3 regions of the Fictibacillus nanhaiensis genome follow, and region 3 is predicted to be linked to each of the others. Evidence: riboswitches for the same ligand, from Rfam matches in the RefSeq annotation. Region 3 holds a riboswitch; each other region holds the start of a gene.

Evidence for each region. Region 3 has a riboswitch for cyclic di-AMP ahead of ACFS5O_RS01620 (potassium channel family protein). Riboswitches for the same ligand answer to the same signal wherever they lie in the genome.
Region 1: linked by a shared signal. The riboswitch ahead of ACFS5O_RS17975 (hypothetical protein) and the one ahead of ACFS5O_RS01620 (potassium channel family protein) in region 3 are both predicted to bind cyclic di-AMP.
Region 2: linked by a shared signal. The riboswitch ahead of ACFS5O_RS08755 (dicarboxylate/amino acid:cation symporter) and the one ahead of ACFS5O_RS01620 (potassium channel family protein) in region 3 are both predicted to bind cyclic di-AMP.

The regions. Positions count from the first base shown of each region.
Region 1 is NZ_JBHUPF010000006.1:2,788,269-2,796,079, forward strand. It holds gene kdpA (potassium-transporting ATPase subunit KdpA) at 1-307, opposite strand, end outside; gene kdpF (K(+)-transporting ATPase subunit F) at 357-434, opposite strand; gene ACFS5O_RS17965 (HPr family phosphocarrier protein) at 565-837, opposite strand; gene ACFS5O_RS17970 (hypothetical protein) at 910-1,047, opposite strand; gene ACFS5O_RS17975 (hypothetical protein) at 1,071-1,484, opposite strand; cyclic di-AMP (ydaO/yuaA leader) riboswitch at 1,597-1,750, opposite strand; cyclic di-AMP (ydaO/yuaA leader) riboswitch at 1,802-1,943, opposite strand; gene ACFS5O_RS17980 (hypothetical protein) at 2,238-2,486, opposite strand; gene ACFS5O_RS17985 (MFS transporter) at 2,538-3,821, opposite strand; gene ACFS5O_RS17990 (DHH family phosphoesterase) at 4,065-5,249, shown strand; gene ACFS5O_RS17995 (MarR family winged helix-turn-helix transcriptional regulator) at 5,402-5,842, opposite strand; gene ACFS5O_RS18000 (organic hydroperoxide resistance protein) at 6,000-6,422, shown strand; gene ACFS5O_RS18005 (sigma-54 interaction domain-containing protein) at 6,640-7,811, shown strand, end outside.
Region 2 is NZ_JBHUPF010000006.1:1,022,858-1,030,668, reverse strand. It holds gene ACFS5O_RS08775 (Fur-regulated basic protein FbpA) at 1-94, opposite strand, end outside; gene ACFS5O_RS08770 (hypothetical protein) at 213-377, opposite strand; gene ACFS5O_RS08765 (DNA-3-methyladenine glycosylase) at 543-1,118, shown strand; gene ACFS5O_RS08760 (hypothetical protein) at 1,115-1,804, opposite strand; gene ACFS5O_RS08755 (dicarboxylate/amino acid:cation symporter) at 1,960-3,195, opposite strand; cyclic di-AMP (ydaO/yuaA leader) riboswitch at 3,365-3,530, opposite strand; gene ACFS5O_RS08750 (hypothetical protein) at 3,710-3,904, shown strand; gene ACFS5O_RS08745 (ABC transporter ATP-binding protein) at 3,929-4,642, opposite strand; gene ACFS5O_RS08740 (ABC transporter permease) at 4,642-6,264, opposite strand; gene ACFS5O_RS08735 (Fe(3+) ABC transporter substrate-binding protein) at 6,380-7,447, opposite strand.
Region 3 is NZ_JBHUPF010000002.1:227,357-235,167, reverse strand. It holds gene hutP (histidine utilization transcription antiterminator HutP) at 1-212, opposite strand, end outside; gene ACFS5O_RS01635 (hypothetical protein) at 394-852, shown strand; gene ACFS5O_RS01630 (GerAB/ArcD/ProY family transporter) at 924-2,036, opposite strand; gene ACFS5O_RS01625 (TrkH family potassium uptake protein) at 2,170-3,522, opposite strand; gene ACFS5O_RS01620 (potassium channel family protein) at 3,526-4,182, opposite strand; cyclic di-AMP (ydaO/yuaA leader) riboswitch at 4,324-4,478, opposite strand; gene ACFS5O_RS01615 (undecaprenyl-diphosphate phosphatase) at 4,557-5,339, opposite strand; gene cls (cardiolipin synthase) at 5,429-6,931, opposite strand; gene spoIIP (stage II sporulation protein P) at 7,423-7,811, opposite strand, start outside.

The DNA of each region.
Region 1 (7,811 bases), on a different contig from region 3:
ATAATGTCGATTCCATGTTGTCAATCTGGCTAGGGTTTAACGGAAGCCACTTTTGAAGTCTTAAAATGACATAACCGACTGCGACCAGAACAATGTTCGTTAATAATAATGACATCGTATACTTTTTCCATGTCATGCCTGGTCTTTCTTTTATTCCAGATATGGAATAAATGATCTTTTCAATTCCAGCAAACACTTTATCTGTTTTGTTAGATTTGTTGGAAAATACGTGATAGATATAGCTTCCTAGTGGTTTAACGATCAGAAGCAATAAAAGAATCACGATTGCCATTTGTAAAACGCCCATTACTTTGTTCCTCCTATATGAACCTTTAAGTGTATGTTAAACATTAACGTTAAAATTTTTCAGGATTAATCAATGCGTATACTAAGTACAAAAACACGCCACCTGTTGCAACCATCGTTATTATCATTTTTTCGTCTCTCCTCCAACAACTCGATCACACCAGTAAATAAAGTTAAAATACACCAAAAATGAAACGATTAGAGTTAAAACCATATATAGATCTAACAATGCAATTTCCTCCTAAACTAACTAGTAAACTACTCGTAAAAACTTGATAGCATGTGTGACAAATCTTTAAGCGCAACTTGTGCGTCAGACCCTTCCACTCTAAGGGTGATCGGTTCATCCAGATTTTTAGAATAATGCGACAAAAAAAATAGATTAACAGAGAGCAAGCCTTTCGCATTAATCTGTATGCCTTGATAAAAGAAAAGAATCTCACTTTCAAAAGAACCAGCAGCATTGACAAATTCATTGATCTGTCCGATCGACAATCTTTTTGGCAATAATACAACTGACTCTGCTCCCATGTTTTCCCCTGCCTATCATTGGTCTGAAATAGAGAGGGAACACATACGATGAGTCCCCTCTTATAGAATGGTTTATCCTTTGCTTCTAAGCGTGTCTTGAATGACCCATTTGGAGAGACTATGTTGAATCACACTTGCATAATAAGCATTTAACTGATCTCTTTTCGCTTTTAACAAAATCTGTTCAATTTCGTTTGGACTTAATCTCATAAATGAATTCCTCCGCTCTTTTTTTATGAAGAAAGTAAGAATTGAATATTTCCGGTTTTGTTATAAATTACGTAATCGGCACCTAACTCCTTATAAACTCTGGAAATATACCGTGTGTCTGATTTGATGACATAAACAGGTATGTTATAGATGCTGCGAATAAGTTCAATCGTTTGGCAGCATTCTAAAAATCCAGATTCAACAACAATGATCTTTTGAACAAAAGGACCTACCATCCCGATGAATTTACGCTTGTCACCATAATTCATGACATACACATGTTGAAAACCAACTTGTGAGAGTCTATCTGCTTCATCTCGGTTAGGAACACAGAGAACAATAGATTGATAGTCGTCACATAATCTTAGTTTTGAAATAAACACATCTGAAACTTGATCAGGAAACATTATGAGCACGTTCCTAGATGATTTCTCCATCGTTACATCCTCCATTTCGGTAAAAAAGGCAACAAAAAAGAAGCCTGCGGAAGAGGAACTCTTCTCGCGGCTTCTACACATACTTGAATAAGCGTGTAAACACACGAAATTTGTTGCCTCTCTCTGAACGCTTACGGAGTTAGCTGACGGATTCGGGCTTGAGAGTAGCCCTACTCGATCTCTCGAGATTCACCCCATGCAGTCACGTTGGACTGCGGTTGGTTCCCCCGCTTCCTAAAGTTTTAGGAATTAAGCGATAAAGACGCATGATATAAATATCATATTTTTTAATTGGTCATTGCTTTTTTTATGTTCACCTTCCCTCTCCTACCACGCTTACGAAGTTAGCTGACGGGTTCGGACGGCAGAAGTCGCCCGACTTAAATAAGTTTCACCCCAGGCAGTAAAGAACTGCCGATGGTTCCTCCGTTCCAAAATTGGATTCAGCGGTCATGGAAAAATTTTAAAGTTTTACGATAAGAAATATATTACTCCTGCTTTTGTTCCTTGTAAACGAAGTAAAAACTTCAAAATTTTAAGGATTCATACGAAAATAACCAAAATATGCTGTTTTATTTCATGTAAACAAAACAAATCAACTATTTTCTATTAATTTCTTTTATTTACGATGTTTTTCAAATTAAATAATAGTCAGAATATTAAAATTAAATAAAGTGTTACTTGCAAAGTTTTAATACCAAATCGAAAAAAATTCATAAAAAAACTGAGCAAATAAAACTTTGCTCAGCTTTTTTAAAAAGATCTAAAATCCAATCTCTGTCTTTTCGTCCATAGCCATACTCCTGTGAACAGATGGATTGCAATTATCACAAAGACAGCACCATAACTTTCTGTAACCCAGCTCACAAACCAAATGATCGGCAGAGCTAAAAACATGTTTACAAGCATTAAAACCCATGAAGTTCTTGCGATTGCTACAAAGAAAAGAATGATCGGTAAGATTAAAAAGATCCAGAATAATATGTTTTGAAATGATGCCATGACTTCCCCTCCGCTCTTCATTATAAAAGGGCTTCGCCATAATCTCCACCTTTAAACTGGTACTTTTTCTAAATGTAACTCATTTTTGTTTTCTTCATCATCGATATCATACTTTGGTAAAGTTAACATGTAGAAGAGTCCAACAACAATCAGACACCCTCCAACCACCCAAAACAGCATCTCGACTGTTAAAATCTTCGGGAAAAACAATGCGATTAAACCGAGAGTCATCGTATGAGATAACATATTGATCGGTGAGATCCACCCTTGGACACGCCCCATCATTTTCGGGTCAACGATTTTTGGTAACCAGCCTCCGATCCCAATATTGATTAATGGTATGCTAAACCCAGCCAATCCGGTCAAAATAAAGAATGACCATACATTTGGCGCAAGCGCGCACAAACCAAGGGATACGCCACTAACAAACAGACCGAGAACAATGGCATACGAGAGTCTAATCTTTTTAGCGAGCATCGAACATAATACACTGCCAGAGAGTATGGATACACCGAATAGGATACCCATCCACATCATCATTTGTTCATAATTGTCAGGTGCTAGTTTGTATTTCATGATAAATGCCGGCATAACTGATAATCCACCATTTACTATACCAAACAAGAAAAAACCAAAGATTAAAGAAAGCAGAAGTTTAGATTGTTTGATGTAAACAAAACCTGAAACAAAGTCCTTCCATACCATCTTTACTCGGATATCTTTAAACCTTTGTTGTCCGTTCGGTAGACGAATATCTTCATTTACTTTCATACTCATAATGAACAAGGCTGATAAAACATATGTAAGAAGATCAAATGCAATGGCTCCTTGTATTCCTACACTCCAATAAATAAATATGGCGATCATATTTCCAAATAGCATAAACAAACTACCTACCATTTGATTTAAACCAGCCGCAATGGCATACTCCTCTTTCGATAGTACGCCTTGTACCATCGCTTGGTCAGCTGGATGAAAGAATTTCCCCACTGCACTCCTTAAGAACAGGATCACAAAAATGAGAGGCATCCAATCTAGCCAAATTGCACCCATTAATAGGAGGCATAGGCCTGCACAGATCCAGTCGCAATAGAGAGCGATCTTTTGACGATCCATACGATCAGCTAACACCCCTACAAGAAAGAATACAGCTAGTGTTGGTAGAGAATACATCAATTCGGCAAGGGTTGCATAAAAAGGCTGTTCACCGAACTTATCTAGCAAATAAAACATAAAAGCTGTAACGCCGATAATACTTCCCATCATTGAAGTAAAACCAGCAAAAAACAACTTTCTGAAGTTTTTATTCTGAAACACTTTCAGAAATTCCTGCACATCAAAACCCCCAATTTACATAATTACCCACCTAATCATTTTCCACCTAATTCCATCCATTGTAAATGTATTTTTCTCGTGTCTCGTAAGAAGAATTGTGCATATTCTCTCCTATATATAAGAATGCAACAGCTCGGTCTATTCATAAAGGCAGTAAGCCTATATAGTAAATTTTTTTAAAGGTTGAACTTTATGCTTTATGACGATACTCTAGACAGAGAGCATAATAGAGAGGATACTGACATGATTCATTTATTTTCACACAATGATTTAGACGGAAAATCGTGCGGTTATTTAGCACAACTAGCATTTGGAGACAATTGTAAGATATCGTATTGTTCACATGGAACGATTAACGACCGAGTTGAGATGCTGCTCGATAATCCGAAAGAGAGAAAAACAGAAATTATTATTACCGATATTGCGGTCAACGAAGAATTAATGATGCGACTTGATGAACGCTCGAATGCAGGAGGAAAAGTGAAGCTGATCGATCACCATGCAACAGCGCTTCATTTCAATGGGTTTGATTGGGGGCACGTTCAAGTTCGTTATGATGATGAACGTTTAACATGTGCCACTTCCCTTTTCTACGAATATTTGATCGATAACGGTAAACTTAAACGAACCGGCGCACTCGACGAATATGTAGAGCTTGTACGTTTATATGATACGTGGGAATGGTTTGACCAGAAGGTTGAAGCTAAGCGTTTAAACGACTTATTCTTTATCCTACCTCCTGATAAATTTGAGGACCAGATCATGAATCGTTTAAAAGGTGATTCTTTTCAGTTCTCAGAAACAGAAACAACGATTCTCGATTTAGAAGAAGAAAATATTGCAGATTACATCAAAAAGAAACAGCGTCAGATGGTCGAGATCTGGGATACTTGGTCTTTAGGCGAAGGATCTGAAGAGAAAACGTATAAGATTGGAATCCTACATGCGGAACGCTATCATTCCGAGCTCGGGAACGAGATCAATCGTGAAAATCCTCACTTAGACTTGATTGTGATTTTAAACATTGCCAATAAGCGTATTGGATTACGCACCATTCATGATGAAGTGGATTGCTCGATCTACGCGAAACAATATGGTGGAGGCGGACATCCGAAAGCTTCTGGCGGAAACATGACTTCTGAAGCGTTTGAAAAGTTTGTTGTTGCTGCATTCCATGAACAGCCTCGACGAATCGATGCACCGAAGAACGAACACAACGTGAAGGAAAATCCTGATGGCAGCTTGTATGTGAACAACCATCGTGAAGTATCAAAGATTTATTCTGAAGATAATCAAACATGGCTGATCACACATAAGACTCATCCAGTTGATGAAACATTTTCAAGCTATCAAGAGGCTGAAAATTACGTCAAGCGCCACTTTGAGGGCTGGCTGATGCGTGATGATGAAGCGAACAACAATCATTAAACCGTAATACCTTGGCTTATTTAGCCAAGGTATTTTTTTATTTGTACATGTCGTGTGCGCAACACGTCGAACTAGGGTTTTGGTTTGGTTTGAGCTAGGATAAAAAAAAACAAAAAGACGCCGAGAACTTGTTCTTAGCGTCTTTTTCTCTATCATTTCGTTTGGTTCTGCAACTGCTCTAACATACTTGTCAACGTTTCATTCAATGTTGAGAGTTCCTCTTTTCCCATCGGAATATTATCAACAAGCTGATTTGGAATACACTCTGCTTTTTCTTTTAAGGCATTTCCTTTTTCCGTTACAGACACGATCACACTTCGCTCATCTTGTTCTGATCTTTTTCTTTCAACGAGACCATTCATCTCCATACGCTTTAACATGGGAGTAAGGGTCCCTGAATCTAAAAATAACCTTTGCCCTAATTCTTTTACAGTTAATGAATGTTTTTCCCATAAAAGAAGCAATACTAAATATTGTGGATAAGTCACGTTGAGTTCTTTTAACAACTCTCTATAAAGCTTTGTGATTTCACGTTCTGCTGTATAAATTTTAAAACATATTTGGTTTTCTAATTTTAAGGTTTCATTTTTCATGATGTTTCCTTTCTTTTTGTAAAGGGTACTTGCATTATAACACAATTTAGTTTTACACAATTAAATTGTTTGACTCTACAAAAAGGATACGTTATGATGATTACGAGTTATTAAGTTGTACACAATTTAATTTTACACAAACAAAGGAGTGTTTGGAATGGAAGCATTATACACAGCAAAAGCAACAGCTGAAGGTGGAAGAGCAGGTACGGTTAAGAGTGATAACGGTGTTTTAAATCATGAATTAGCTATGCCAAAAGCGCTTGGTGGATCAGGAAGCGAGAACGCTACAAACCCTGAGCAACTATTTGCAGCAGGATATGCCGCTTGCTTTGATTCAGCACTAAACTTAGTTGCACGTCAAAGCAAAAAACGAATTGAATCAAAAGTGACAGCTGAAGTTTCTATAGGGAAAGATACCGATGGCGGGTTTAAGCTTGCTGTTGTTCTAAACGTTGGGGTTAATGGAGTATCACAAGAAGAAGCTGAGGAATTAGTAAAGACTGCTCACGGTGTTTGTCCTTATTCTAAAGCAACAAGCGGCAACATTGACGTTGAATTAAAAACTGAACTTTTATAATGAAAGAATAAAAGGGCCATTCGTATTGGCCCTTTTTTTATTTGTATCCTCCCTTCTTCCTCCTTTTCACTTCTTAGGAGCGTGTTACCCTCCTAATTTCTTTTAAAAAAATTCTTTGTTCCTATATCTAATCAAAATAAGTAGTCGTATAATTATTCATAAATAAATAATTATTCAGAATTGAATAGCTTATTCTGTTGCCAAAGGACTGATGAACGTGAGTCAATCAAAAGATTGGAATGAAAATGAACAGATTCTTCATTCTTTAAAAGACGATATATTAGTTACGAATGTGGATGGCATCATCCTTAAAGTGAGTGAGGCTACCGGAAAGATTTACGGAGTTGAATCAGACAGCTTGATCGGAAAATCTGTCTATGATTTAGAAGCTCAAGGGTTATTCACACCGATTCTCACACCAATGGTTGTAAAAGAAAATAAAAAAATCACGTTTGTACAAACAACAAATAAAGGAAAAAAACTGCTTGTGACAGGGATTCCTGTATATAACGAACAAGGGGAACTATATAGAATTGTGAGCTATTCACACGACATTACAGAACTCGCTCAATATAAAGAGTTTTTGTTTGCTATGGAAGAAGAGATGCAGCGAGTAAAAACAGAGCTAGGTCTATTAAGAAGCAAACAGCTTCATGATGCTGGAATCATCGCTAAAAGTGAAGATATGAAAAAAGCAGTTTCAACAGCACTTCAGTTGTCTGAAGTCGATGTGAATGCACTCATCTTAGGAGAATCTGGTGTCGGGAAATCATTGTTAGCTAAATTTATCCACAATCGAAGTCATCGTTCAAAAGGTCCATTTATTGAGGTTAACTGTGGCGCTATTCCAGATTCTTTATTTGAAGCAGAGCTATTCGGCTATGAACCTGGGGCTTTTACAGGTGCGCATCAAAAAGGCAAAGTCGGCCTTATTGAACTATCGAACGGAGGCACACTTTTCTTAGATGAGATCGGTGAACTTCCCCCTCAGCACCAAGTTAAAGTTTTAAAAGTCATACAAGAAAAACAGTTTTATCGTGTTGGAGGAACGAAACCAATCAAAGTAGATTTCCGTTTGATCTCAGCTACGAACAAAGATCTGCAGAAGGCGATCCATGAGAAACAGTTTCGCGAAGATCTCTATTTTCGTTTAAACGTTGTACCTGTAACGATTCCCCCACTCAGGAAGAGAACCGAAGATATCGTACCACTTATACATATGCTCTTACAGCAATTCGAAGAAAAATATAACAAGAAGAAAAGATTAGATGAAGCTGTCATTCATCATCTTCTGCATTATGAATGGAGAGGAAATGTACGAGAACTGATCAACATCATGGAACGATTGGTGGTACTCTCTCCCACCACTCTTATTACGGATGAGCACCT
Region 2 (7,811 bases), on a different contig from region 3:
CATACCCATATAAACCTCTATGGATAAGATGTTGTATGAGTCGCTGTTTACGTCCTTCAACCGCTCTTCGCAGTTGTCCTTTATGGGAATCCATGATATCTTCTCCTTTAGATCATTATTGCTATCTATTGTAACCACATCAAAGAAGATTCAAGCATGAAGACAAACAAAAAAGCTCCCTTATCATAAAGGAACTTTTAACGAGATTCGTTCTAGTGTAAGACAGATTTACTCCATTGTTCATAAACTGAATTAGGGGCATTCCAACATAGCCAGGAAACCATGGTTTTAATCCCATGTTGACTTACTTCCCAATACTCCCAGCGCCGTTTGGAGAGATTTTCATAAATTCCTGTTTCATTCACCCAACCGTCCATATCAAACGCCTCCTATTCATCTACTTTATAAAAAGTTCTTTTTTGTTCGTTTATTTCCTCTTTTTTAGGGTTTGTAAAACTTCGACAAAAGGAAACATAATTTTACAAGACGTTGTTATTGTACGAATAAACCAGACATGTCATACATAACCAGGGAGAATAAAAATGAAATTATGGAATTTACCAACTCTTGACTTAGCAAAAAAACTTCTCGGTATGAAATTGATTCATGTCGATGATAACGGAATAACATCTGGATACATCGTGGAAACAGAAGCCTATCTCGGACCTGAAGATCGTGCTGCTCATTCGTATAACAATCGCAGAACTGCTAGAACAGAAGTGATGTATGGTGAAGCAGGTATGATTTATACCTATTTTATTTATGGAATGCATGTGTGTTTTAATATCGTTTCGGGCCCTTTACATAAACCTGAAGCTATTCTCATTAGAGCACTTCAACCGATTGAGGGAATTGAAAAAATGAAGAAAAGAAGAGCGAGTGCAAAGAATGAGATTCAACTTACAAACGGTCCTGGTAAACTAAGTAAAGCAATGGGGTTTACACTAAGTGATAATGGCAAGAAATTGAATGAGGAAAATATACGAATAGAAGAAGGAATGAATATCGTACCAGATGAAATTATCTCTGGCCCTCGTATAGGAATACAATATGCCGAAGAGGCCGTTCATTACCCTTATCGGTTCTGGATAAAAAACAACCCTTACGTATCACGTTAATACGCAGGGTTGTTTTCTTTGTTTGTTGAAATTGTAACATCCTCTTCCTGCATGTAATCAACCGTTGTCGTACGGTTAGTATCTTGCATCCATGCTAGATGATAGTACGTTTGTTTTTTCATAGCAACATATTTAGCTTGCATGATCAACAGCCAGGAAAGAATAAACAGAGTTGTTTTTAATACGTTTTCTGCATTTACTTCAGCTGCCTCGATCGGTAGTACATTCACTGAAATGCTTGAAAGCAATCCTATTATCACAGCACCTAGTATGAACAACGGCTGGTTCGCACGTAAAAAACGTAACCGATGCTGTAAATAGTTTTGTAGTGACAAACGTTCTTGTGCATTGAATTGAAGGTATCTGCTCTTAGCCGATTTGGCATTGGCCAATAATCCTTTAGATCGATCTTTTTTCCAAAGTGACTTCATAAATAGAGCAAATTCAATATCGTTAACGGGTTCGTTATTCATTTTTCTGTGAATAAAGTTATGAGCTTGATAGAAGGTAATTGCGTTCTGTACAAGCATAAGCAATACGTATCCTGCGATGATCGTAAGTGAAAAGACAAACCAAAAAGAGTTCATCGCACTCTCTATTAACTCGATGATAGGATGAATGACGGTTTGAATCTGTACCCATATGATCTTTGCAGCAAGCGTTAGTATCTCTAGCCATTTTTCCAAGAAGATCACTCCGAAATCTCATTATGTATCTTCTTATTTTAACATGATTTTTCCTCTGTGCTTACATTTATTTACTCAACCTTAACAAACTAATGATATCCGCATATAAAAAAGGCCACAGTAGGTATATTCACTGTGACCTTTTAAAGCATTATTTAAGCACTCACTTCATGTTCACGAGTTCCAAGATGTTTATCTTCCCCTTTATCAACGATTACCGCACAAGCAGCATCACCTGTGATGTTAACAGCTGTTCTAAGCATATCAAGAAGTCTATCAACACCTAGGATTAGAGCAATCCCCTCGACAGGTAATCCTACAGAGTTCAATACCATCGCTAACATGATCAATCCAACTCCAGGAACACCTGCTGTACCGATACTTGCAAGTACCGCTGTTAAGATAACGGTAAGCATTTCTGTGATACCCAAATTAACATCGTAAACTTGCGCGATAAAGATTGTCGCAACACCTTGCATGATGGCTGTTCCATCCATGTTGATCGTTGCGCCAAGCGGTTGGACAAATCCACTGATTGATTTTCGAACACCCAGATTCTCTTGAGCTGTTTTCATTGAGATCGGAAGTGTTGCATTTGAACTTGATGTACTGAATGCTACTGACATTGCTGGTGCAAAGCCTTTAAAGAACCAAATCGGACTCTTCTTTGCAAATAGTGCGATCGAACCTCCATAGGCTACAACAGAGTGAATGAATAAAGCTAAAATAACTACACTCATGTATAATCCCATCGCTTTAATCGCATCCATACCTTGACTTCCAACTGCTGATGCAATTAAAGCAAAAGCACCATATGGAGCAAATTTCATGATCAGGTTTACGAGGTACATCATAATATCGTTACCTTGCTCGATTAAATCCATCACACCTTTAGTCTTGCTACCTAACATGGTTAAAGCGAATCCTACAAATACAGAGAATGCAATAATTTGAAGCATGTTTCCTTCAGCCATTGCTTGAATAGGGTTAGTAGGAATGATATTCAGTAGCGTATCTGTTACTGCCGGTGCTTCTTGTTGCTCGAACTTGGCACCTTCTGTTTTAAAATCCCCTACACCAGGTTTAAAGACAAGTGCTAAAGCCATAGCAATAATAATAGCAATCGTTGTAGTTCCTAAGAAATAACCAACTGTTTTTGCCCCAACTCTTCCAAGTTTCTTTGGATCACCTAAACCTGCAGTTCCTAATACGATTGAGAAGAAGACGATTGGGACAACCAACATTTTAATAAGGTTTAAGAACAATGTCCCAACTGGTTTCAAAACATATTTATCCAGAGTTGAGAATGCATCAGGCACAGCTAGATTAAGAATAAGACCTGCAACTACACCAAGTGCTAGAGCAATTAAAATTTTTGTAGATAATTTCATAATAAAAGTACCCCCTTTGTTATAATTTTCTTACTATTTTACGTGCAATACCCTTGAAGAAATTTATACTTATACATGCCCTATTTGTTGCATATAAAAACCCACCGAAAATAGAGAGGATTTTCCGTGGGAATACACCGCAACACATAGACTTAGCCCATGTATAGAGTTCTCTCTCCAAAAACGCTTACGAGGTTAGCTGTCGGATTAGGAAATTGAGAGTTGTCCCTTTTGTGCAAGCACAAATTCATCCCAAGGCTTAAAAGCCGAATTGTGGTTCCCCCGCCTCTAAATATTCTGTCGAATAGAACATTAGAATTCAGCGAATCATATATAATATGCTCTAATTTTATCAACATACATAAATTTTTGTCAAGAAAACGCGCCATACTTATTTATTCCAATTAATTGTTTCACAATGAATGTTTTTCCATATTCTCACTTCTACCCCATAAGCATGTGAAAAAAAAACGAATGATGTAGAAGGTTCTATTTTTCAGGGAGGTATTTATAAATGAAAATTGTATTTTATGAAAAAGGTGACTTAAGTATTATCGTTGGAGCATCGAAGCTAAAAGGTGAACTGACGATTGAACAAATAAAGAACGAAAGCGAAAAAAAGGCAAAAGAACTAGGTGAATTATTAGGCCGTGAAATCGGATTTTTAATCGACATGAACGGAAAATTAGATACTCAATTCAAAAAATAAAAACCGGGATATCCCGGTTTTTTTTTATACATATGCTAATGATAACTTTTCTTTACTCTTCTGTAATACCATTTCCGGCCGACCTTCATCTTGAATCTTTCCATTGTTCATTAGTATAATACGATCCCCAATAGCACGAGCATCCTCTTCATCGTGAGTAACAAATATAGAAGTGATTCCAGTACGTTTGAGGATTTCTTGTAACTCATCACGAATCTGTAATTGCAGCTTAGAGTCAAGATTACTAAAAGGTTCATCAAACATGATCAAAGATGGATTTGGAGCCATAGCTCTTGCTAATGCTACACGCTGCTGTTGACCACCGCTCAATTCATAAGGATAACGGGAAGCATAGTCCTCCATACCTACAATAGTCAATAATTCTTCCATTCTTGCTTGTTTCTGTTTACGATTCATTTTTGTTAAGCCAAATTTTATGTTCTTTTCAACTGTCATATGAGGAAACAAAGCATAATCTTGAAAAACCAAACCAACGCCACGTTTTTCTGGCTGGACAAAACGGAATGTATCATTCATGACTGCCTGATCGATCAGAATTGATCCTTTCGATGGCACTTCTAGCCCTGCTATAAGACGAAGTAACGTACTTTTCCCACTGCCGCTTTCTCCTAAGATTACTGAAACTTCTCCCTGTTTAAAGCTTAGAGACAGGTTTTCGAACAGAGGTTTTTGCGAATTTTTGTAACGAAACGTTAAGTCTTTGATTTGAACAAACATTATTTTGGCTCCTTTTCTAAAACTCTGTGTAAAAAGAAGATCGAAAGTGCACTTATACAAATAATCACCATGGATGAAACAGAGGCTTCGTGAATACGTTCATCGCTTGCATATTGAAATGTTTTTGTAGCCAACGTATAGAAGTTAAAAGGCTGCAGGATAAGAGTGAGAGGCAGCTCTTTTAAAATATCTACGAAAACTAGAATGAAACCACCAGCAATCGCACCTTTGATCATTTTGATATCTACTTTAAAGAATGTCTTTGTCACTGACATCCCTAATGTTCTTGAAGCTTCTGTAAAAACGGTTCCTACTTTATCAAAACCTGATTCGATCGAGTTAAAACCAACGGCAAGAAAGCGAACAACATAAGCAAAGATCAGCATACTAATACTGAGGCTTAGTACAAGTGTTGGCTCTAACCCAAGCCATTCGTATAACGATATGACCTTTTGATCTAGGAAGAGAAATAAAGTAAGGACGCCTATAGCAATTACAGCTCCCGGGATTGAATAGCCTAGAACCGTAATTTTTGAAAAAAACTTTCCGGTCCAACCTTTTGAAAGACGACTAAAGTTAGCGATGATTAAAGCCACCATTATGATAAGAAGTGAACCTACAGCAGCAACAAAAACTGAATTCCAGATCAAATCTGCAAATGCAGCACTTAAAATCACGTCATAAGTCATATACACCCAATGTAAAAGCTGTATAAAAGGAATGGCGAAAGCTAGAGCAAATAAAGAAAGAAAAAAAGATAGCACAGCAAACTTTTTCCAACCTTTAAGTTCTTTAGGTTGTAACGGGCGGACTTTTGAAGTGGAATAACTATACTGTTTTCTGCCTCTTATTACTTTTTCTAAGATCAAGATCAAAACTACGATAAACATCAAAGTACCCGCTAACTTGATAGCTGAATAGATATCCCCCATCCCAAACCACGCTTGAAATATGGCTGTACTAAAGGTTTGAATACCGAAATACTTTACTACCCCGTAATCATTGAAGACTTCAAGAATGACTAAGCTAACACCACCTACAATCGCTGCACGTGATACAGGAAGGACGACTTGTATAAATGTCATGAACGATCCTTTGCCTAGCAACCGTGCATTCTCAATCAGTGATGATGACTGATTTTCTAAGAAACTTTTTGTGATGATATATACATATGGATACAGGAACATCGTAAAGATAAAAACAGCACCGGGAATGTTCATGATGTCAAAGAACTTTTGGTCCACTTTTATACCAAACTGGTTCCTTAATGACGTTTGAATGACACCTGTATAATTTAAAATGCCATGGTACGTATAAGCCCCAATGTAAGGTGGAATCGCAAGCGGGAGGATAAGACCCCACTTAAAGAACCGATGCATCGGAACTTTATATGCGGAAACTAGCCATGCCGCACTTACCCCGATTAACACTGTGAAAAGACCAGTAAAACTAACGAGTGTTACGGAATTTACGATATAATTTTTCAACATATACTCTTTAATGTGTTCCCAATTCTCATTACTCTCAGCGAATAACTGAACCATGATGAGCAAAGCCGGTAAAAGGATTAAAATAGAAAAAATCACACTAAGCAAAGCCCAACTATTAAACTGTGATCTCATTTTTCGAATGTAATACAATATTTTCACCTTCTTTACTCATCAGCATTGTTCTTGTTGTTTGTTTTTACATGGAATTAGCCGTATCACAAATCGTGATACGGCAAAATATTTAAGTTTATTTCCAGCTAACTTCATTCATAATTTTAACAGCATCTGCATTGTTTTCACCTAACTCAGAAAGGTTAAGATCTTGTTCTTTAAACGGACCCCAAGACTTTAAAAGCTCTGAAGGTTCTACTTCTTTATTAACCGGATACTCGTAATTGGCTTCAGCAAATACTTCTTGAACTTTTGGACTAGACAGATATTCCATTAATTTTATAGCATTCTCTTTGTTGTTAGCGTGTTTCGTAACACCTATACCACTAATATTGATGTGCGTTCCTGTTGTTTCTTGATTAGGGAAGAACACACTTAGCTGTTTAGCAACTTTCACTTCTTCAGGATCTTCTGAGTTCAACATCTGACCAAAATAGTATGAGTTCATGATGGCAACATCACCTTCACCAGCAGCGATACCTTTCGCTTGGTCTTTGTCACCACCTTGTGGATCACGAGCCATGTTTTTAACGATCCCTTCTGCCCACTTCTTCGCTTCATCTTTTCCGTTTAATGAAATAAAGGATGATACTAATGATTGATTGTAAATATTTTCTGATGAACGAATCAGTACTTTACCTTTCCATTTGTCTTCAGTTAACGCTTCATAAGTAGATAGTTCTGATTTGTCTACTTTTTTCTGATCATATACGATAACACGTGCACGTTTTGTTAGACCGAACCATTGATTGTCTTTATCTCTTAAATTATCAGGAATATTTTTATTTAATGTCTCACTTTCAACACTCTGTAAGAGGTCTTTATCTTTTGCCCAGTGTAAACGTCCAGCATCAGATGTGAAGAAAAGGTCTCCTTTTGTTGCTTTCCCTTCTCTTGTAAGACGCTCGATCAACTCATCTTCTTTACCTTTAATAAGGTTGACTTTAATTCCTGTCTCTTTTGTGAAATCAGCAAAGATTTTATCATCAACTTCATAGTGACGACTTGTATATAGGTTTACTTCTTCTTTTTTTGTATCATTATTATTCGAACTTGCACCCTCGTTTGATTTACCACAGCCTGCTAAGACTAAAGCAGCTAGTAGGACCATTGTAACAACCGTAAAAAGATTCTTTTTAAACATATGTCAGTTACTCCTTCTATGTATAAGTAATTGAAAACGATTATCAACTTCACTTCTAATTATAATGATAATCATTCTCAAGTCAACCGTTTTTTTAAATGTTTTTCTCTAATGAATTGTGCCTATCGATTCCTTACTTCCATTGACAATTGATTGGAATGGAATGTTCGCGACTCCTCGCCTGCCCCAAGGGAAACCGAGCAACTGAAATAAGCTTCTTCCAAAGAGCAAGCAAGATTACGACAACAGCGTTTTATACCGCTCTTATCTTATAAGATTGTTGCTTTGAACTCTTTGTCACCTTTGAAAATTGATTGTAGAGGAAGGTGCGAGACTCCTAAGGGACAGGCGGGCAGCTGAGACA
Region 3 (7,811 bases):
AACGAATGTGTTTCACGATAAATTCCGGTTTGAATGATATTTTCACTTTTGGCCGCTGTTTCAATGGCAGCTACTACCTTTTGTGAATCCATGGAACCAGCTTTGCCTACGCAATACTTCCAGCCCAATTTCTCAATTTCAGGCAGATAACTTTCATCTAATACCCCTAACATGGCCATCTTTCCGATCAAACGTTCAATTGATAATGCCATTGCATGAATCACTCTTTCTCTAACGGCTAATAACTACTTCTAGTGTATGCGTTTACAATTTGTCCGTCAATTCCCTTTCAACAACTTATCACAGCAGTTTAGTAAAGAAAATGACACGTATAATCTAGCAAACTAGCGGTAAGAATGATAGTAAGAAATATAACGGAATGAGGGTTGTTACATGTTAAACGTACAAAAAGAAATTGCACTAGCTTCAATGTCACGCACACCACAGTTTGAGGAAGATGTGAATGACTTTTTTATCGCTTATGACAAAGGACATAATCCGTTACTGCTCTTACCTACTACGAAAGGTTTTCTTCCAGAAGGACAGGTATACGCGATCGCATTCATTAAAAAAGAAAACAATTCTTATCAATTTACCCTTTCAGATAAAATCATGCCCTTCTCGATGGATGAGGCTACACTCATTCATGATCAGCTCGGTTTCTTCTTCGGGCCTGATAATAATATGCTCTCTTCCTTTTTCAAAGGGGATACGTATGGCGCTTATGTAGTTTGGACAAAGCATATGGTCACCCAATTAATCAACGAGACTCTGCAGAATTGGCACAATACATCAGATGATTCTCAGCGTGAAAAACATAAAACGCGCCTTACTATGCTTCTTCAAGCTTAATAAAAAACTGACTGTTAATTCCTTTATCTCTTGAACAGATGAAGGAAGTTAACGGTCAGTTTTTTCTTGTGTCATGTAGTGGGTGATGCCTGTTCTTTTTTATTTTTCTTAAAGTGTTTTTTTATAAAAGTCATTATAAAAAGAAGTGGAATATAACTGATAGCTAAGTAAAAACCAACCTTGTTTGTGTAATTGTTTAGCATATTAATTTTAAGCCGCGTGTCCAAATAGTAACAAGCTGCTAATACTAAGACTAGCATCACAATGAGTGTGATGTGGTGACGAATGTTCAACATCAATTTGGCTACTCGGCTCGAACACCAAATCGCCAATGCAATATTAGGGAGAATCACTAAACACCACATGGAGACGAATACGAAATCAAAGCGTTCTACAAATGAAACTTGAACGATTTTTACCATAGATAATGTTGCCCAAATATTTCTAGACAATTGTTCCTCGCTAAAAAAGGCAAATGAAAACAAAGTGACTAGCAAGTACATCATAAATGTAAAAAGATTGGCATGATGAGCAAATTTCTGCGATCGCTTAGCATTTTTGATAAACGGATAAAAGACAAGTAGCGTTTCAAAACCAAGATAACTCAGCATCATATTTTTTGTTGCTGACAAGTAATCCTTCATACTTTCATCGAATACAGGCAAAAGGTTAGAAAAATGAGTGAATTCCAGTGGATACACCAGCAAAACGATCAGACCTAATGGAATAACCACTCCTAGAAAACAAATACCTGCCACCGTTCGAAAACCAGAAGAAACAACATAGTACGTTAATAAAAGGAATACAGCTGCAATTTTCCAAGTACTTAAAGTCGGAAACATCCATACTTGTATAACTTCAATATAAGTTCTTAGTACAGTAATCGACCAGAGCAGAAAATAGAGAAGTAAAGAGAGGTTAAATAGATTTCCTATAAAACCGCCAAACAACGTTTTATGTGTGGTCACAATATCTCCATCACCATTATCAAGCACGTAATAGATCATCCAGATTAGAAGATGTACCAAAACAGCTGCTATGATAACCGATATCCAAGAATCATACCCTGCGTATTTAGCGATGATTCGCTGATACCCTAAAACCCCTACCCCTACTTGTTCAGAATGGACGAGAAAAAAGACAAGAAAGGGAGAAACGAGAAAAGCTTCTTTAATTTTTTGCATGATAATCTCTCTTCCTCTCTTTAAAATCTTGTTTTAGCTTTCCCAAGAGGAAGTCAATTAACCCATAAAGAACCAAAAAAGCTAACGCAGTATGAAGGAGCTTTCCCTCAGTGCATTAGCTTTTTTTATCCCGTTATCCCGTGAACACTTCACCGTCTGGATATCTAATATTATCTTTTGTTTGTTTAGCCAGACTAAATGCCAACGTTAAAGGTCCTAATTTACCGAAAACCATTACTATACAGATCACAATCTTTCCGATGATTGTGAGATCTGGCGTTAGCCCCATACTTAATCCAACTGTCCCGAATGCTGAAACCACTTCAAAAACGATAACCATAAACGAGGTATCCTTTTGAACATATGTGATTACAAATAGCGCTGCAAATATAAATAGAATTGAAATGGTTGTAATAGCAAGAGCTCTGTAAACCACCGCGTTTCTAATCGTTCTTCTCATCACGACTGTATCTTCATTACCTTTCAAGAAGGCTGCAACAGTAAATATAATAACGACAAACGTTGTCAGCTTGATCCCTCCACCTGTTGAAGTACTTCCTGCTCCAACAAACATCAAAAGGACCATTAATAGAGATGTATCAGGGTTGATTGCTGTCATATCAATCGAGTTAAAACCTGCTGTTCTTGGTGAAATACCTTGAAAATAGGAAGCCCAAAATTGTTCAGCGCCTGTTAGCATCCCGATCGTCTTAGGGTTGTTGAACTCAAAAAGATAAAAAAACAAGATTGCTACAACATTTAATATCAAAGTGGACAACAACATTACTTTAGAATGTAGTGAGAGTGTTTTCCAGCGGCGGCTTACCCAAATATCAACTAAAACGGTAAATCCAATTCCACCCGTTATAATTAAGAATGATATGACAAGATTCATCATTGGATCTCCTACATAACCCATCAAACCATCAGACCAGAGTGAAAAACCAGCATTATTGTATGCGGATATGACGTGAAATATGCTGTAGTATATCCCTTTGCGCACACCTAAATCTGGCACAAGTCTCAATGATAATAAGAAGGTAGCAATGATTTGAATTCCGATTGAAAACACAAATAAATTTCGAACTAAACGGATCACACCGCCGATAGAAGGCTGGTTGAGTGCTTCTTGCATCAATACACGTTGTTTGATGGAAATTTTTCTTCCCATCATAATAACAACGAGTGATGCAAAGGACATGACCCCGAGTCCTCCGACTTGGATTAAAAATAAAATGACGATCTCCCCAAACAAGGTAAACGTTGAACCTGGATCAACGGTAGCTAAGCCTGTTACGGTTGCTGCTGAAGTGGCAATAAAAAAAGCATCTACCCAAGATAACGTTTCTTCATGAGCGACAGGTAGCTTTAACAAACACATGCCAACAAAAATAAGAAATAAAAATAGCAACGCTAAAAATTGAGGAGGATTCAATTTAATTGGGTTATGCAAAAAACGTTTATGCTTTCTGACATGTAGTGCCAATGTTTACACTTCCTCATCCTCAAATCGATTTAGATCTTCGTTTCGACCGATTACGACGAGTATATCTCCATATTGAAGAGATACGTCAGCAATAGGAGATACGAGAATCTCGTCTCCACGTTTGATTGCTACAATATTACAGCCATAACGTGCTCGAACATCAAGATCTGTTAACGTTTTGTTAACAAGTTTATCCGTTACACCTATCTCTACAATACTGTGTTCATGCGATAGCTCGATAAAATCAATAATTTTTTCAGAAGAAATGAGTTGAGCAACCCGAAGCGCCATATCGCGCTCTGGGTGGATAATACGGTCTGCTCCTAGCTTCTCCAACACTTTGTGATGATAGTCATTCTGTGCTTTAACCCATACCTTTTGAACTCCTGATTCCTTTAGGAGTAGAGTGGTTAAGATACTTGATTGAATGTCTTCTCCGATTGATACGATGACGTGGTTAAAATTTCGAATTCCTAAAGACTTCATCACGTTCTCATCCGTAGAGTTTGCTTGAACAGCTTGAGTAGCTATTGTTGCAAACTCATTTACTCTTTCCATATCTTTATCTATAGCTAGAACATCATAGCCCATCGTCGCAAATTCTCGACAGATGCTTCCTCCAAAACGTCCTAATCCAATTACTGCAAACTGTTTTTTCATTATGGTCTCCCCTTAAAATCCATGAAGTTTTTGCTTTGTTATTTCTCTAGTTTTGCTGGTTAAGAGGTATACAAATTTAAGTAAAAAAACGCAAAAAAAAGACCACACAAAAAAGCGGGTCCGGTTTTCCACCAAATTGACCTCTCCAGTGACATGACGCTTACGGGGTTAGCTGTCGGATTAGGGATTGGAGTATCCCTTTTTGCTAATAGAGCAAAATTCACCCCAAAAGATTGGTTCCCCCGTTTTACAGTAGTTTCACCATAAAATAACTGTAAATTCAGCGATCTAAAGCCTGCTAAATTTTGAATTACATATACTGTAATCCTCTATCTTTTAAATGTCAATCCATTTTTGTAGGGTTAACAAATACTTTACATTTTACCTGAAAATTGAAGAATCAATACAACGATTCCAATCAACCAAACATAAATAGCAAACCCTTTTAACGTACCGGTTTGAAGAAGTTTAATCATCCACTTTACCGCCACATATCCAAAAAGAGCCGACGCTAGAGTACCGACCAATAATGCTGAATAAGAGATAGGAGGATGTGCTCCTACAAATAGATCCTTAGACTGCAATACTACTCCCCCAGCAATAGATGGGATAGATAGTAAAAACGAAAAATAAGCAGCTGCTTTTTTGTCGATCTTACAGAAGAGCGCGGCTGCGATTGTCAGTCCAGAACGTGAAATAGCAGGAAGAATCGCTGCACCTTGAAACGTGCCGATCACAAGTGCATCACGTATAGAAATATCATCAATTCCTTTGTATCCATTCCGTTTATAAGAGTCAGCCCACCAAAGCAAGAAACCTGTAATCAGAAACTCCCAACCTACAGTAATTCCAGTTTTTGAGATCTCCTCAAAAAAATCTTTAAATGCCAGTCCTATTATAGCGGTCGGTATCGTACCAGCTATCAGCAGAATGCCCGTTTTGCTGAAGGGGCTTTTTATCACTTTTAGAATTTCTCTCCAATACACCGTCATCACGGCAATAAGTGTTCCGACATGAAGCATGCTATCCAAAAATAAACCCGCTTCCTCTAGCTGAAACATTTGCCTGCCAAGAAGCAGGTGTCCTGTCGAACTTACGGGTAAAAATTCAGTCACACCTTGTACAATGCCCAATATTAAGGCCTCGAGCCAATCCATAAAAAATCCCCCTCAAGTTACACGGTCTCGTACAACCTATTCCTGAGGAGGATTTTCTATTCTTGTTTTTTTGTGTCACAGTAGGAGCTTTACAGAACCCCTGAGAATAAACGAGCAAATGATTCTTTTGTACGTTCCCATAAACCTCTTTTGTAAAACTCAACGGGCTTAACTCTAACAGATTCGACCATGTCTTCTTCGTATTGTTCTACGAGATCACGGACAGATCCTGTATTTAGCAAGAACACGTTCACTTCAAAATTAAGATGAAAACTTCGCATATCCATATTAGCAGTACCGATCGAAGCTGTATCACCATCGATAATGATAACCTTTTGATGAAGAAATCCTTTTTTGTAGGAATAGATTTCTATTCCCGAACGCAGAAGTTCTGGGAAATAGGAACGCGTTGCATATTGTGTTAAAAAGCCATCATTGATTTCAGGAACTAATAATCGAACCTGAACTCCTTTTTTAGCAGCCACTCTTAAAGCTGTTCGAATCGCTTCATTAGGTACGAAGTATGGCGTTGCAATCCAGATTGATTTCTCTGCACATGAGATCAGTGAATAGAAAAGATCACTCATGATTCCTAGCTGGGTGTCTGGACCACTAGCAACAACATGAACGGTTCCGTCTCCTTCAGCAGGGTATGAGGTAGTAAGGTGATTATCTTCTAACAGATCTTCTCCACAAACATATTCCCAATCCATTAAAAAAATCGCATGAAGAACTTGAACACCTTCTCCTTCCATTACCATGTGAGTATCGCGCCAGAAACCAATTTCAGGATCCTCTCCTAAATATTCGACACCTACATTCAATCCTCCAACAAATCCAACCTTACCATCGATAATGATAATCTTACGATGGTTTCTGAAATTGAGTTTTTGATTAAAGAAGCCATATCGTACTGGTAAGAAAGCTTCAACTAAGATTCCTGCTTTTTTCATTCTGTCAATGTCATATTGCTGAAGAGAAAGACTTCCTATTCCATCATATAGAAACCTAACTTTTACACCTTCATTGGCTTTTCTAATTAACAAATCAATAATATCTTTACCAAGTCGATCTGAGCGGAAAATATAATACTGAATATGTATATACTCCTTGGCTTCTTCCAACCTTGCAAAAATTTCTGGAAATGTCTCTTTGCCATTTTTTAATATTTTTGAACTTGTTTTTCTGTTCAAACGCGTAAGGGTAATATGATGAGCGTGGGTTGCAAAGCACTGTTGATGCCTTTTTAAATCACTAAAATCAGGCTTTTCTTCCTGTTTAGATACTCTGATCCATTCGTCCCTGTCTTTTTTTCTTTTAGATTTAAAAAGATGACCTTTCAAATAAAGTTGGCCAGAATAAAGATAGAACATATATCCGATAAATGGAAACAATATCAATACATAAATCCATAGAAGTGTATGTTGAGCTGTTCTGTTCTCGAGCATTAACGAATAGATCGTATACAGAATCACTGCGATGTAAAGGAGCCCAAATACTGTTTTGATGATTACATATCCTTCTGCAAAGAAAACGATGTATAAACAGACGAGTAACAATAGTGTGAGAAAAAATTCCCATATTCGTTTCATGCACGTGCTCCTTTTTACCAATCTTCTCTTTCTCTCTTTTATTCCCTTCCCTTTGTAATTAAAACAAGTGACTTCTCTCTTTTTATACCATTTTTTTATAGGATTTGCAGATATGACGACTGTTATGAAATTAGGAATTGTTTCAATCATTCGAAACGGTTTTTTTGTGTACGCAGACGCTTCGGAATTTGCAGGGTTTGAATTGGACAGATGATGTGACCAATCCGACAGATTAATCTTCAAATCGGACAGATTCACTAGTCAATTGGACAAATTACCGCCAATAACAAAAAAAGGCGCCCATACACAGACTCCTCTATAGCGCTTACTGTCGACTTTTAAGAAAATACTGTCCACTTTTTGAGTTTTACTGTCCACTTTCGCTAATTTACTGTCCACTTTTGTAAATTTACTGTCCACTTTAATTTCCGCAAAATAGAAACACATAAAAAAGCTCCAGAGGTTATCACCACCTCTAGAGCCTTTCAACATTATTCTTTTTTCGCTCCATTTTCTTTCCAATAGTACTCTGCAACTGCTTCAGCCACTGCTTCTGCACTTCTGTACAGCTCATCCATGTTGTTATCCACACCGCCAAACTCGATAAGGAGAGCGTGGTCAGAAAGGTCTTGATTATAAACACCATTTCCCTGTGTTTTGTTTTTTCCGATAACCCCACGACTTAAGCCAGGGTATTTTTTATCTAAGATCGCATTGATCTCTTGCGCTGCTTTTTGGTTGTTTTCAAAATTAGGGTTCGCTTTACCGATAACGAACAAAGTACGTGCGTAAGACTTCCCATTAATTTCTGTAGTTGTAGACTTCCCTCTCATCGAGTCTCGATGCAGGTCAAAAATTAAATCAATATCTTGGTTGCTCG